Regions from separate parts of the Streptomyces sp. XD-27 genome, predicted to be linked through region 2. Evidence: riboswitches for the same ligand, from Rfam matches in the RefSeq annotation. Region 2 holds a riboswitch; each other region holds the start of a gene.

Evidence for each region. A riboswitch is a leader RNA that binds a small molecule or an ion and turns the genes downstream of it on or off. The one in region 2 is predicted to bind thiamine pyrophosphate.
Region 1: it holds a riboswitch for thiamine pyrophosphate, as region 2 does, so the genes downstream of both, thiO (glycine oxidase ThiO) here and thiC (phosphomethylpyrimidine synthase ThiC) in region 2, are expected to answer to the same signal.
Region 3: it holds a riboswitch for thiamine pyrophosphate, as region 2 does, so the genes downstream of both, Q3Y56_RS25850 (thiamine ABC transporter substrate binding subunit) here and thiC (phosphomethylpyrimidine synthase ThiC) in region 2, are expected to answer to the same signal.

The regions. Positions count from the first base shown of each region.
Region 1 is NZ_CP130713.1:1,866,179-1,870,542, reverse strand. Features, by position in the region: gene Q3Y56_RS07955 (thiazole synthase) at 1-757, opposite strand, end outside; gene thiS (sulfur carrier protein ThiS) at 760-960, opposite strand; gene thiO (glycine oxidase ThiO) at 957-2,132, opposite strand; TPP riboswitch at 2,130-2,244, opposite strand; gene Q3Y56_RS07940 (NAD(P)/FAD-dependent oxidoreductase) at 2,474-3,685, shown strand; gene Q3Y56_RS07935 (Rv2175c family DNA-binding protein) at 3,811-4,176, shown strand; gene thiE (thiamine phosphate synthase) at 4,350-4,364, shown strand, end outside.
Region 2 is NZ_CP130713.1:4,161,530-4,165,893, forward strand. Features, by position in the region: gene Q3Y56_RS17945 (SsgA family sporulation/cell division regulator) at 1-202, shown strand, start outside; gene Q3Y56_RS17950 (YibE/F family protein) at 245-1,606, opposite strand; TPP riboswitch at 1,701-1,836, shown strand; gene thiC (phosphomethylpyrimidine synthase ThiC) at 1,829-3,580, shown strand; gene Q3Y56_RS17960 (hypothetical protein) at 3,676-4,364, shown strand, end outside.
Region 3 is NZ_CP130713.1:5,900,300-5,904,663, reverse strand. Features, by position in the region: gene Q3Y56_RS25855 (iron ABC transporter permease) at 1-1,314, opposite strand, end outside; gene Q3Y56_RS25850 (thiamine ABC transporter substrate binding subunit) at 1,410-2,492, opposite strand; TPP riboswitch at 2,489-2,593, opposite strand; gene rlmN (23S rRNA (adenine(2503)-C(2))-methyltransferase RlmN) at 2,673-3,779, opposite strand; gene Q3Y56_RS25840 (phosphatidate cytidylyltransferase) at 3,871-4,364, opposite strand, start outside.

The DNA.
Region 1 (4,364 bases), 2.3 Mb from region 2:
CCTCGGTCGGCGACGACGCCTGCGCGAAGTGCCGGCGCGGAATCCGGCCCGCGCGGTACGCCAGCCGCCCCGCCTCGACCGCGTGCCGCATGGCGCCCGCCATCAGCACCGGCTCCTGCGCCCGGGTGACCGCCGAGGCGAGCATCACCGCCGCGCAGCCCAGCTCCATCGCCAGCGCCGCGTCCGAGGCGGTCCCGGCGCCCGCGTCGAGGATCACCGGGACCCGCGCCCGCTCGACGATCAGCTGGAAGTTGTGCGGGTTGCGGATGCCCAGACCGGAGCCGATGGGGGACCCCAGCGGCATGATCGCGGCGCAGCCGGCCTCCTCCAGCCGGCGGGCCAGCACGGGGTCGTCGTTGGTGTACGGCAGGACCGTGAACCCGTCGTCGACCAACGTCTCGGCGGCGTCCAGCAGCTCGACCGGGTCGGGCAGCAGGGTCCGCTCGTCCGCCACCACCTCCAGCTTGATCCAGTCGGTGCCCAGCGCCTCCCGGGCCAGCCGCGCGGTCAGCACGGCCTCACCCGCGGTGAAGCAGCCCGCGGTGTTCGGCAGCACCCGGATGCCGTGCCGCTCCAGCACGGAGAGCACCGAGCCCTGCACGGTCGGGTCGAGGCGGCGCATGGCCACGGTCGTCAGCTCGGTCCCGGACGCCAGCAGCGCCCGCTCCAGCACGTCGAGGCTCGGCGCCCCGCCGGTGCCCATGATCAGCCGGGAGTCGAAGGCGGTCCCGGCGATGACGAGGGGGTCGTCCGCCATGGTCAGCCTCCCTGGACCGCGGTGAGGACCTCGACGCGGTCGCCGTCACGGAGCGGGGTGGACGGCCACTGGCCGCGCGGTACGACGGTCTCGTTGACGGCCGCCGCGACCCCGCTGGGGGCGGCGGTGAAGCCGGCCACGAGCCGGTCGAGGGTGAGGCCCTCGGGGATTTCGCGCGGCTCACCGTTGACGCTGACGGTCATGCGGACTGCTCCTGATCGGATGAGGGGGAGGTGGGGAACCGCTGCGGGGAGAACGGGCGGGCCTGCTCGGGCAGCGAGCCGGAGGTCAGCACCTCGGCCATGACATCGCCGGTGACCGGGGTGAGCAGGACGCCGTTGCGGTGGTGGCCGGTGGCCAGATGCAGCCCCGGCAGGGCCGTCGGGCCCAGCAGCGGGGCGTTGTCGGGGGAGCCGGGGCGCAGCCCGGCGCTGGTCTCGGCGAGCGGCAGCTCGGTGATGCCGGGCACCAGCTCGTGGGCGTCGCGGAGCAGCTCGTAGACGCCGCCCGCGGTGACGGTGGTGTCCCAGCCCAGCTCCTCGGTGGTCGCGCCCACCACCAGCTCGCCGTTCTCCCGCGGCACCAGGTAGACGTGTCCGCCGCGCACGACCGCCCGTACGGTCCGGGACAGGAACGGCGCGTACGCGGCGGGGACCCGCAGCCGCAGCACCTGCCCCTTGACCGGGCGGACCGGCGGCAGCACGGCCGGGGGCAGCCCCGCGATCCGCCCGCTGTGACTGCCCGCGGCCAGGACGGTCTGACCCGCGGCGAGGCGGGTGCCACCGGCCAGCTCGGCGCCGGTGACGGTGTCCCCGCTCATCTCGACCCGGTCCGCCCGCGAGGGGTGGAAGGCGACCCCGGCGCGCCGGCACGCGGTCAGCAGCGCCGCCGCGAGCCTCCGCGGATCGGTCTGGTGGTCGCCGTCCACGCGCAGTCCGCCCCGCACGCCGGGGGCCAGCATCGGCTCCAGGCGGCGGCACTCACGGCCGCTGAGCCACTGCGCGTCCAGCCCGCAGCGCTGCTGGAGCGCGTGCAGCTCCCGCAGGTGGGCGCGGTCGTCGGCGTCGAGGGCGACGGCGAGGGTGCCGCAGGCGCGGAAACCGGTGTCCTGCCCGCTCGCCTCCTCCAGCTCGGCCGTGAAGTCCGGGTAGCGGCGCGCGGAGGCGAGGTTGAGGCCGAGCAGTGTCTCCTCGCCGTAGTGGAGTTCGGTGACGGCGGCCAGCATCCCGGCCGCCACCTGGGCGGCGCCGCCGCCGGGCGCCGGATCGGCCACCGCGGTGCGCAGCCCCCGCTGCGCCGACCGCCAGGCCGTGACCAGGCCGATGATGCCGCCGCCGACCACGAGGACGTCGTACGGTCTGTCCGTTGCGTGCATGGGCCTTCTCGCCCCTCCCTTCGCCGGCATGACCCGGATCAGGTTCGTACGGTCGGAGGCCGCCTCAGCCTCCCTCTCAGCCCGGTGCGTCCGGGCTCCCGCGAGTGCGTGTGCCGACACCCTAGTACGCCCGCCGAAGCGGCCGGAAGGGCGAGCGAGACGGCCCGGATAGCTGACGATGTGTCAGAGATCTCCTCGCGCGGTGTTCCGGCCGACCGGCGGTACCGACCTACGATGATCAGGTGACCGATGGGCTGAGCGAGCGGAAGCGGACCGATACGGGCGACGGTGGACAGGCCCCCGGCGGGACCCGGGGGAGAGTCGTGATCGTCGGCGCCGGGATGGCCGGGGTCCAGACCGCCGTCGCGCTGCGCGAGGAGGGCTGGCCCGGCGCCATCACGCTGCTGGGCGCCGAGCCCCACCAGCCGTACGACCGGCCGCCGCTGTCCAAGGCGCTGCTGCTGGGCAAGGCCGAAGGCGCCACGTTCGACGTGGACTTCGCGGCGCTCGGCGTCGACCTGCGGCTGGGCAGCCGGGCCACCGGAGTGGACCTGGAGCGGCGGAGCGTGCGGACCGACGCCGGTCCGCTGCCCTACGACCACCTGGTGATCGCCACCGGCGCCGACCCGATCTCCCTGCCCGGCGCCGAGCAGGTGCCCGGCGTCCACCTGCTGCGCACCCTCGACGACGCGGAACGGCTGCGCCCGGTCCTGGCCGCGCGGCACGACATCGTGGTGGTCGGGGCGGGCTGGATCGGCGCGGAGTTCGCCACCGCGGCGCGCGAGGCGGGCTGCGCGGTGACCGTCGTGGAGGCGGCGGAGCGGCCGCTCGCGGGAGCGCTGCCGCCCGAGGTCGCCGCGTACATGGCGGGCTGGTACCTGGACAGCGGCGCCGAGCTGATCACCAGCACGCGGGTCGCCGCGGTCGAGGAGGGCGCCGTGCTGCTGGCCCCCGGCGGCGCCGCCCGGGCCGGGGGCCCCGAGGGCGGCAGGCGGCTGCGGGCGGACGCGGTGCTCGTCGGCATCGGCGCCCGGCCCGCGACCGACTGGCTGGCCGACTCGGGCATCGACCTGGCCGCGGACGGCTCCGTGCTCGCCGACGAGCGGCTGCGGACCTCGGCGCCCGACGTGTACGCCGTGGGCGACTGCGCCTCGTTCCCGTCCGCCCGCTACGGCAGGCGGCTGCTGGTGCACCACTGGGACAACGCGTTGCAGGGGCCGCGGACCGTGGCCGCCAACCTGGTCGGCTCGCAGCGGCCGCACTTCGCCGGCGCGGTGTACGACCCGGTGCCGTACTTCTGGTCCGAGCAGTTCGGCCGCTTCGTGCAGTACGCGGGCCACCACGCCGCCGCCGACGAACTGCTCTGGCGCGGGGACCCGAGCGGTGCGGCGTGGAGCGTGTGCTGGCTGCGGGACGGCGCCCTGGTCGCTCTGCTGGCGGTGGGCCGACCGCGTGACCTGGCGCAGGGCCGCAAGCTCATCGAGAGCGGCGCGCGGATCGACCGGGCGAAGGCGGCGGACGCCTCAGTTCCGCTCAAACTCGCGGCACGGTGAGCCCGGTGGCCCCGGCGGGGCACGCCGTGTGGCCCCGCGGGCGCTCCGCGGGGCGGCCGGCGGCGTGAATCAAGGGGACGCGGAGCGTTCGCCGGTTGTCAGTCCCGGATGGCAGTCTTGGACCCGTGACCGAGATTGACGCAAAGACCGATGCTCTCGTGGCCGCCTGGCTCACCCTTCCCGACATCGCGGAGCGGCTGGACGTGGAGGTGACCCGCGTCCGGCAGCTGGTCAAGGAGGGCCAGCTGATCGCCGTGCGCCGTGGCGAGAACCGGGTGCTCCAGGTGCCCGCCGACTTCATCGGAGACGGAAAGGTCGTCAAGGGGCTCTCCGGGACCCTGACGCTGCTGAAGGACGACGGCTTCAGCGACGAGGAGATGCTGGAGTGGCTGTTCACCCCGGATCCGACCCTGCCCGGCACCCCCGCACAGGCCTTGCGCGAGAATCGCGGCACGGAGGTGAAGCGCCGGGCCCAGGCGCTCGCCGTCTGATCCGGCACCAGGGCACCTGATCCAGCACCGGACGCCCGCCGTCCGACCCGAAGTCCGGACGCCCGCTGTCCGGCCCGAGGACCGGACGCCCACCGTCCGGCCATGAGAACCGACCGCGGTGTACGGGTCGGGGCGCCCCGCCCCGTACACCGCCTACCCGGGGGAGCGCACCCATGGCCCTTGCCGCC
Region 2 (4,364 bases):
GAACACGTCCGACCTCTTCATCCGGCTGCAGGTCGGCGGCGAACGCGCGCTGTTCCGGGTCGGGGCGGCGCCGCTGGTGGCGTTCCTGGACCGTACGGACCGGCTCGTGCCGTTCGGCGCCGAGCGGGACGCCGTCGATCCGGTGGGTGATCTGGACGCGGTGCTCAATCGTATCCTCGCTCATGACCGTTACGCGGGGTGACGAGGTCGCCCCAACTCCCCCGGCGCACACGGAGGGTGGCAGCTAGCCGCGGGGCTTGGCGCGCCGCCGGCGCCCGCGGCCCGCGGGCGCGGCCTCCGGGTGCCGGCGGTCGGCGGTGACCACCAGCGCCGCCAGCGCGGTGGTCACCGGCACCGAGGCGACCAGCCCGATGCTGCCCACCAGGGTCCGGACGATCTCCTCGGCGATGATCTCGCTGGTCGCCACCGTGCCCACGCCGCTGTCCGCGATCGAGAACAGCAGCAGCAGCGGCAGCGACGCACCCGCGTACGCCAGCACCAGCGTGTTGACCACGGAGGCGATGTGGTCCCGCCCGATGCGCATGGCGGCCGCGTACAGCTTCCGCCAACCCGCCGTCGGGTCCGCGTCCTTGAGCTCCCACACCGCCGAGGTCTGAGTCACCGTCACATCGTCCAGCACACCCAGTGAACCGATGATGATCCCCGCCAGCAGCAGACCCCGGATCTCGATGTCCGGATAGAGGCCGTGCACCAGGCCCGTCTGGTCGTCGGTGTTGCCGGTCAGCGACGCCCAGCTGATGAAGAGCGACCCCAGCAGGCCGATCAGCAGCAGTGACACGAGGGTGCCGAGCACCGCCACCGACGTACGGGCCGTCAGCCCATGGCACAGATAGAGCGCGATCAGCATGATCGCGCTGCCCCCGACCACCGCGACCAGCAGCGGATTGTCGCCCTGCAGGATCGCCGGGAGGATGAACAGCGTCAGCACCCCGAAACTGATCGCCAGCGCCACCAGCGCGAAGACCCCGCGCAGCCGACCGACGGCCACCACGGCGAGCGCGAAGAGGCCCGCCAGCAGCGCCATCGGGAAGCCGCGGTCCACATCGCTGACCGAGTACTGGAGGTTCTTCGGCGCCTTGGGCGCGTAGGCCAGCTTCACCCTCTGGCCCGTGTCGTAGTGGCGGGACGCGTCCGGCCGCACGATCTCCTCGAACGTGCGCCCCTTGTCCTTGCCGGAGGTCACCTCGATGGTCGTCCGCTCGCACGGCTCGTCCGACTGCTTCGGCTGCTGCCCCGGCTCCTCCCCGGGCGCGGGCGGCTGCTGCGGCTGGGCGCCCACATCGGCGCACTTCACCTCCTCGATCTTCACGACCTTGCCCGAGACGGTGTCCTGGTCGAAGCCGAGTCCGCTGCGCTGGCCGCCCTGCCCCTCGGGGGCGCCGCCCGGCCACAGCACGATCAGCCCGGCGACGACGGCGGCGGTGAACGGGATCAGCACCGCCGCGATGACCTTGCGCAGATGCGCCGAGACGGGCGTGGCGGGGCCGTGGGCGTGCGCGTGGGAGTGTCCGTGCGCGTGGCCGTGGGGGCCGGGCGGGTGGCCGCCGGAGGGCTCGTGGGAGTGTGGCTCAGGTGTCGGGGTCACCGACCGATCATCGCAAGACCAGCACGAGACTCAAGCGCAAGACAAGCGCGCCCCTCTGTTCAGCCTGCCGGGGGAACCGTTAGCCTCGTGGCACCTTTGCAATCGCGGGAGCTCGGAGCACCGGGCTGAGAGGGCGCTGATATCCGTACATACGGTACGGAGAACCGCTGCGTCGACCGCTGAACCTGTTACCGGGTAATGCCGGCGTAGGGAGTGGGTCTCATGACCATGCAGGATGCACGCACGCGCGCGATCGGCTGGCACAAGTCGTATGTCACCGGTTCCCGCCCGGACCTGAGGGTGCCGGTCCGGCAGGTGCACCTCACCAACGGCCAGGACGTGACGCTGTACGACACGTCCGGCCCGTACACCGACCCCGCCGTCGAGACGGACGTCCGGCGCGGCCTGGCGCCGCTGCGGGAGAACTGGATCGTCGCCCGGGGCGACACCGAGGAGTACGCCGGGCGCCCCATGCGCCCGGAGGACGACGGGATCAAGCACACCGCGCCGCGCGGGGGCCTGAAGAACCTCGACGCGGTCTTCCCCGGCCGGCCCAGACTGCCCCGCCGGGGCCGGGACGGCGCGGCGGTCACCCAGCTCGCGTATGCCCGGCGCGGCGAGATCACCGCCGAGATGGAGTACGTGGCGCTGCGCGAGAACGTCTCCCCCGAGGTCGTACGCGAGGAGATCGCCGCGGGCCGCGCCGTCCTGCCGGCCAACGTCAACCACCCGGAGATCGAGCCGATGATCATCGGCAAGCGGTTCCTGGTGAAGGTCAACGCCAACATCGGCAACTCCGCGGTGACCTCCTCCATCGAGGAGGAGGTGGAGAAGATGACCTGGGCCACCCGCTGGGGCGCCGACACGGTCATGGACCTCTCCACCGGCCGCAACATCCACACCACCCGCGAGTGGGTGCTGCGCAACTCCCCCGTCCCGATCGGCACGGTCCCCCTCTACCAGGCGCTGGAGAAGGTCGACGGCAAGGCCGAGGAACTGACCTGGGAGATCTACAAGGACACCGTCATCGAGCAGGCCGAACAGGGCGTCGACTACATGACGGTCCACGCGGGCGTACGGCTGCCGTACGTCCCCCTGACCGCCCGCCGCAAGACCGGCATCGTCTCGCGCGGCGGCTCGATCATGGCGGCGTGGTGCCTGGCGCACCACAAGGAGTCGTTCCTGTACGAGAACTTCGAGGAACTCTGCGAGATCCTCGCCGCGTACGACGTGACGTACTCCCTGGGCGACGGGCTGCGCCCGGGCTCCATCGCGGACGCCAACGACGAGGCGCAGTTCGCCGAGCTCAAGACCCTCGGTGAACTGAACAGGATCGCCAAGGCGCATGGCGTCCAGACCATGATCGAGGGCCCGGGGCATGTCCCGATGCACAAGATCAAGGAGAACGTGGACCTCCAGCAGGAGATCTGCGAGGAGGCCCCCTTCTACACGCTGGGCCCGCTGACCACGGACATCGCACCCGCCTACGACCACATCACCTCGGGCATCGGCGCCGCGATGATCGCCTGGTGGGGCACGGCGATGCTCTGCTACGTCACCCCGAAGGAGCACCTGGGCCTGCCCGACCGCGACGACGTCAAGACCGGCGTCATCACCTACAAGATCGCGGCCCACGCGGCGGATCTGGCCAAGGGCCACCCGGGCGCCCAGGAATGGGACGACGCCCTGTCCGACGCCCGCTTCGAGTTCCGCTGGGAGGACCAGTTCAACCTGGCCCTCGACCCGGACACGGCGCGCGAGTACCACGACGAGACGCTGCCGGCGGAGCCGGCGAAGACCGCGCACTTCTGCTCGATGTGCGGTCCGAAGTTCTGCTCGATGAAGATCTCCCAGGACATCCGCCGCCAGCACGGCGAGACGATGGCGGAGTCCGAGATCGAGGCCGGGATGGCGGAGAAGTCACGCGAGTTCGCGGAGTCGGGCAACCGCGTGTACCTGCCCTTGGCGGACTGACCCACTGCGGCGGGCTGCGGCGGCGGAGGCCTGTGGGGGGTCTCCGCCTGTCGCGTGCGGGGCGCCGTAACGGAAGGGACAAGATCACACATGGTGTGATCGACATCCCTAACCTGCCTGACATGGGTGGGATAGATGTGGCCAACGGAGTGGTCGGCGCTGTGCTGGGCATGCTCTTCGCGGTGCTGTTCCAGCAGCCCTTACAGAATGCCTGGTACCGGATGCGCACCCGATCGACCAGCGCGGTGCGCAGCCTGCGGCGCCAGGAAGAGTCCGGCCCCGTGTGGAGAAGCTTCTCCATGGGACCCCTTCACACCTCTGCCCTGATCGTGGAAGGGGACGGTGAGTCGTCCATCCCCGCTGACGCCGTCTACATCCAGGTGCTCGACGAGGAGGTCGAGCTTCCCGCGGACATGGTGGGCTGGCGGGACGAGATCGAGGCGCAGAGTGCGCGTCTGCGGGCCGAGGGCCGGACGCCGCTGTGGAACGGTCCTCGTTACGCGGTCGAATCGTTCGATGTCTCCCGGACCGCCCTCGACGAGCAGCCCGAAGTCCACCTGCGGCTGCGCCCGACGGATTACTACACCTTTCTCGCGGCTCAGCAACTGGACCGCCGACTGCCCGACGGGACAACGCCTCGCACCCGATATCTCGACCCGGACAACCCGCTGCGGGCACCTGCGTTCCTGCACTGCAGTTTCGCCGTGAACGTCGCGGTGGTGACCGCGGACGACATGCTGGTCGTCAGCCAGCGAAGTGACCGGGTCCGTATGGCACCGGGTGT
Region 3 (4,364 bases), 1.7 Mb from region 2:
GGCGGCCGCCTCGCGCAGTCGGTGGTCCACCGCCCGCAGCACCGGCAGCATGGTGCGGACGACGAACGGCACGCCGACCAGGGCCTGCGCCAGCGGCACCAGAACCCAGGAGGCGCGCAGGTCCAGCGGCGGCTCGTCGAGGGCGATGAGGAAGCCGAAGCCGACGGTCACGGCGGAGGTGCCCAGCGGCAGCATCAGCAGCGCGTCGAAGCCCCGTGCGAGGCGTCCGGCGCGCCGGGTGAGCGCGGCGGCGGCGAGGCCGCCGACGACCAGGGCGATGAGGGTGGCGGCGGCCGCGTACTCCAGGGAGTTCCACACGGCCTCGACCGGCGCGACGAGGAACATCCCGCCGCTGTCGTCGACCGATCCCAGGGCGCGGTAGTAGGCCAGGCCGTAGCCGTCGGGGGTCTCGAAGGACCGCGCCACCAGGACGCCGAGCGGCAGCAGGATCAGCAGCGCGATCTGGACCAGCACCAGGCCGAGCAGCGTCCACTGCCCGGCACCGCGCGGGCGGCGGGCAGTGTGCGCCGGGTCGACCAGCCGCAGGGTGCTCTCCCGGCGCCGGACGGTCCAGGCGTGCACCGCGAGCAGCGTGCCGACCGCCGCGAACTGCACCAGGCTGAGCACGGCGGCGGTGGGCAGGTCCAGCAGCTGGGCCGTCTGCCGGTAGATCTCCACTTCCAGGGTGGCGTAGTGCGGGCCGCCGAGGATCTGTACGACGCCGAAGGAGGTGAAGGTGAACAGGAAGACCATGAGCGCGGCGGCGGCCACCGCGGGGGCGAGCGCGGGCAGGGTGACGCGCCGCCAGGCCGCCAGGCGGCCCGCTCCGAGGACCCGCGCCGCCTCCTCCTGGCGCGGGTCGAGCTGCGCCCACAGCCCGCCGACGGTCCGTACGACGACCGCGTAGTTGAAGAACACGTGCGCCAGCAGGATCGCCCAGACGGTGGTGTCCAGGCGTATGCCCCACAGGTCGTCCAGCAGTCCGCCGCGGCCGAGCAGTGCCAGGAAGGCGGTGCCCACGACGACGGTGGGCAGGACGAACGGCACGGTGACCACGGCGCGCAGCAGGTGTCTGCCGGGGAAGTCCAGGCGTGCGAAGACGTACGCGCCGGGCAGGGCGAGGGCCAGGGTCAGGGCAGTGGAGGCGGCCGCCTGCCAGGTGGTGAACCACAGGACGTCGCGGACGCCCGGGTCGCCGAGCACCTCGCCGATGCGGTCGAACCGCCACCGGCCGTCGGCCTTGAGCCCGCGGGTGACGATGGCGGCCACCGGATACGCGAAGAAGACCGCGAAGAAGGCCAGCGGCAGGGCCATCAGGCCGAGCCGGACCGCCGCGCCGCGCGGGTTACGGCGGCGCGGCGCGGCGGCCGGGCTCGTCTTCACCGGCCGGTTGTCGGCAGGACGGGTCTTTACAGGACGAGGGAGGACCATGACTTGATCCACGGCTCACGGTTCTCGGCGATCTTCTCGGGAGCCATGGTCTCGGGGTGGTCCACCTTCGCGCCGAACTCGGTGAACAGCTTCGGCAGCTCGGCCCCCTTGAGGACCGGGTTGACCCACATGTTCAGCGGGATGTCCTCCTGGAACCGCTTGCTGATCAGGAAGTCCAGCAGGGCCTTGCCGCCTTCCTCGTTCCGGGCGCCCTTGAGCAGGCCCGCGAACTCGGTCTGCCGGAAGCAGGTGCCGGTCGCGACGCCGGTCGGCGCCTTCTTGGGCTGCGGCTTGGCGTAGTACACCTCGGCCGGGGGGCTGCCGGCGTAGGAGACGACCAGGGGCCGGTCGCCGCCGGCCTTCTTGCCTCCGGCGGAGCCGGAGAACCGGTCGTTGTAGGCCTGGCTCCAGCCGTCGACCACCTCGACGCCGTTGTCCTTGAGCTTCTTCCAGTAGTCGCGCCAGCCGTCGTCGCCGTACCGGGCGGCGGTGGCCAGGAGGAAGGACAGGCCGGGCGAGGACGTGGCGGCGTTCTCGGTGACCAGCAGGTTCTTGTACTGGGGCTTGACGAGGTCGTCGAAGGTCTGCGGCGGCGCCAGCTTCTTGTCGGCGAAGTACTTCTTGTCGTAGTTGACGCAGACCTCGCCGGTGTCGACGGGCGTCACGCGGTGCTTGTCCCGGTCGTACTGGACCGAGGCCGGGATCCGGTCCAGGCCCTTGGCCTCGTACGGGGTGAACAGGTCGTTGTCCAGCGCGCGGGAGAGCAGGGTGTTGTCGACGCCGAAGAGGACATCGCCTTCGGGGTGCCCCTTGGTCAGCACCGCCTTGTTGACGGCGACCCCGGCGTCCGCGTTCTCGAGGACCTTCAGCTTGTAGCCGCTCTTCCGTTCGAACTCCTTCTGTACCTCAGGGGAGAGTGCGAACGATTCGTGGCTGACCAGGGTGACGGTCTTGGAGCCACCGCTGTCGGCCTCGTCGGAGCCGTCGCAGGCGGCGAGGGTGGTGGTGGCGAGCGCGCCGAGGAGGGCGGCCCCGAGGGCGCGCCGAAGGCTGGTGTTCATCGGTTGTGCTGACTCCCTACGCCGGTATGACCCGGATCAGGTCCGAGGGTCTGCGGCGGTGCCGCACTCTCAGCGCTGTGTGCGCTCCCCTGTCGGATTGTTCATTTGTGCGAAGGCACAGTACCAGCCACCGTGTACCAGCCACCGTGCCGTGCTCAGCAGGGCCGTTCCGGCCTCGGCTCAGCGCTCGGCGGCCGCGAGCTGCCCGCAGGCGCCGTCGATCTCCTGGCCCCGGGTGTCCCGCACGGTCACGGGCACGCCGTGGGCCTCAAGCGCGGCCACGAACGCCTTCTCGTCCTCGGGGCGGGAGGCGGTCCACTTCGACCCGGGCGTCGGGTTCAGCGGGATGAGGTTCACATGCACCCGGTGGCCCTTGAGCAGCCGTCCCAGCAGGTCGGCCCGCCACGCCTGGTCGTTGATGTCCTTGATCAGCGCGTACTCGATGGAGATCCGGCGGCCGGACTTCTCGGCGTACTCCCAGGCGGCGTCGAGGACCTCGCGGACCTTCCAGCGGGTGTTCACCGGGACGAGGGTGTCGCGCAGCTCGTCGTCGGGCGCGTGCAGCGAGACGGCGAGGCGGCACTTGAAGCCTTCGTCCGCGAACCGCAGCATCGCCGGCACCAGGCCGACCGTGGAGACGGTGATGCCGCGCTGCGACAGCCCCAGCCCGTCCGGCTCGGGGTCGGTGAGCCGCCGGATGGCGCCGACGACGCGGTTGTAGTTGGCCAGCGGCTCGCCCATCCCCATGAAGACGATGTTCGACAGCCGCGCCGGTCCACCGGGGATCTCCCCGTCGCGCAGGGCCCGCATCCCGTCGACGATCTGGTGCACGATCTCGGCGGTGGACAGGTTCCGGTCGAGTCCCGCCTGGCCGGTGGCGCAGAACGGGCAGTTCATGCCGCACCCGGCCTGCGAACTGATGCACATGGTGACCCGGTCCGGGTAGCGCATCAGGACCGATTCGACGAGCGTGCCGTCGAAGAGCCGCCACAGGGTCTTGCGCGTGGTGTCGTCATCGCAGGAGATGTGCCGTACGACGCTCATGAGGTCGGGCAGCAGCTCACTGGCCAGCTTCTCGCGGGCCGCCGCCGGGATGTCGGTCCACTGCGCCGGGTCGTGGGCGTACCGGGCGAAGTAGTGCTGCGACAGCTGCTTGGCGCGGAACGGCTTCTCACCGATGGCGGCGACGGCCTCGCGGCGCTCGGCGGGCGAGAGGTCGGCGAGATGCCGCGGCGGCTTCTTGGCTCCGCGCGGGGCGACGAAAGTGAGTTCTCCGGGCTTCGGCATGGTCGTACCAGTGTCGCAGACGTGAGCGGAGGGCCCCGCCATCCTGTGGATAACGGGGCCCTCCGGCACGTTCGTGCAGTTCAGCGGCGGTTCATCCCTGCCCGACGAAGATCACGAGCAGCAGCCACACCACCGGCGCCGTCGGCAGCAGCGAGTCCAGCCGGTCCATGATGCCGCCGTGACCGGGGAGCAACTTGCCCATGTCCTTGATCCCGAGGTCCCGCTTGATCATGGACTCGCCGAGGTCGCCGAGGGTCGCGCTGATCGCGACGGCGAGCCCGAGCAGCAGGCCCTGCCACCAGACGCCGTCGTCGATCAGGTACTGCATGCACAGCGCGCCCGCGGCCATGGCGAAGGCCATCGCGCCCAGCAGCCCCTCCCGCGTCTTGCCGGGGCTGATGCGCGGCGCGAGCTTGTGCTTGCCGAAGCGCCAGCCGACGGCATACGCGCCGGTGTCGCTGACCACGGTCAGCAGCAGGAAGGTGACCACCCGCTTCGGCCCGTCGTCGGCGGCCAGCATGAGGGCCACGAAGGTGGCGAGGAACGGGACGTAGAACGCCGTGAAGACGCCGGCGGTCACATCGC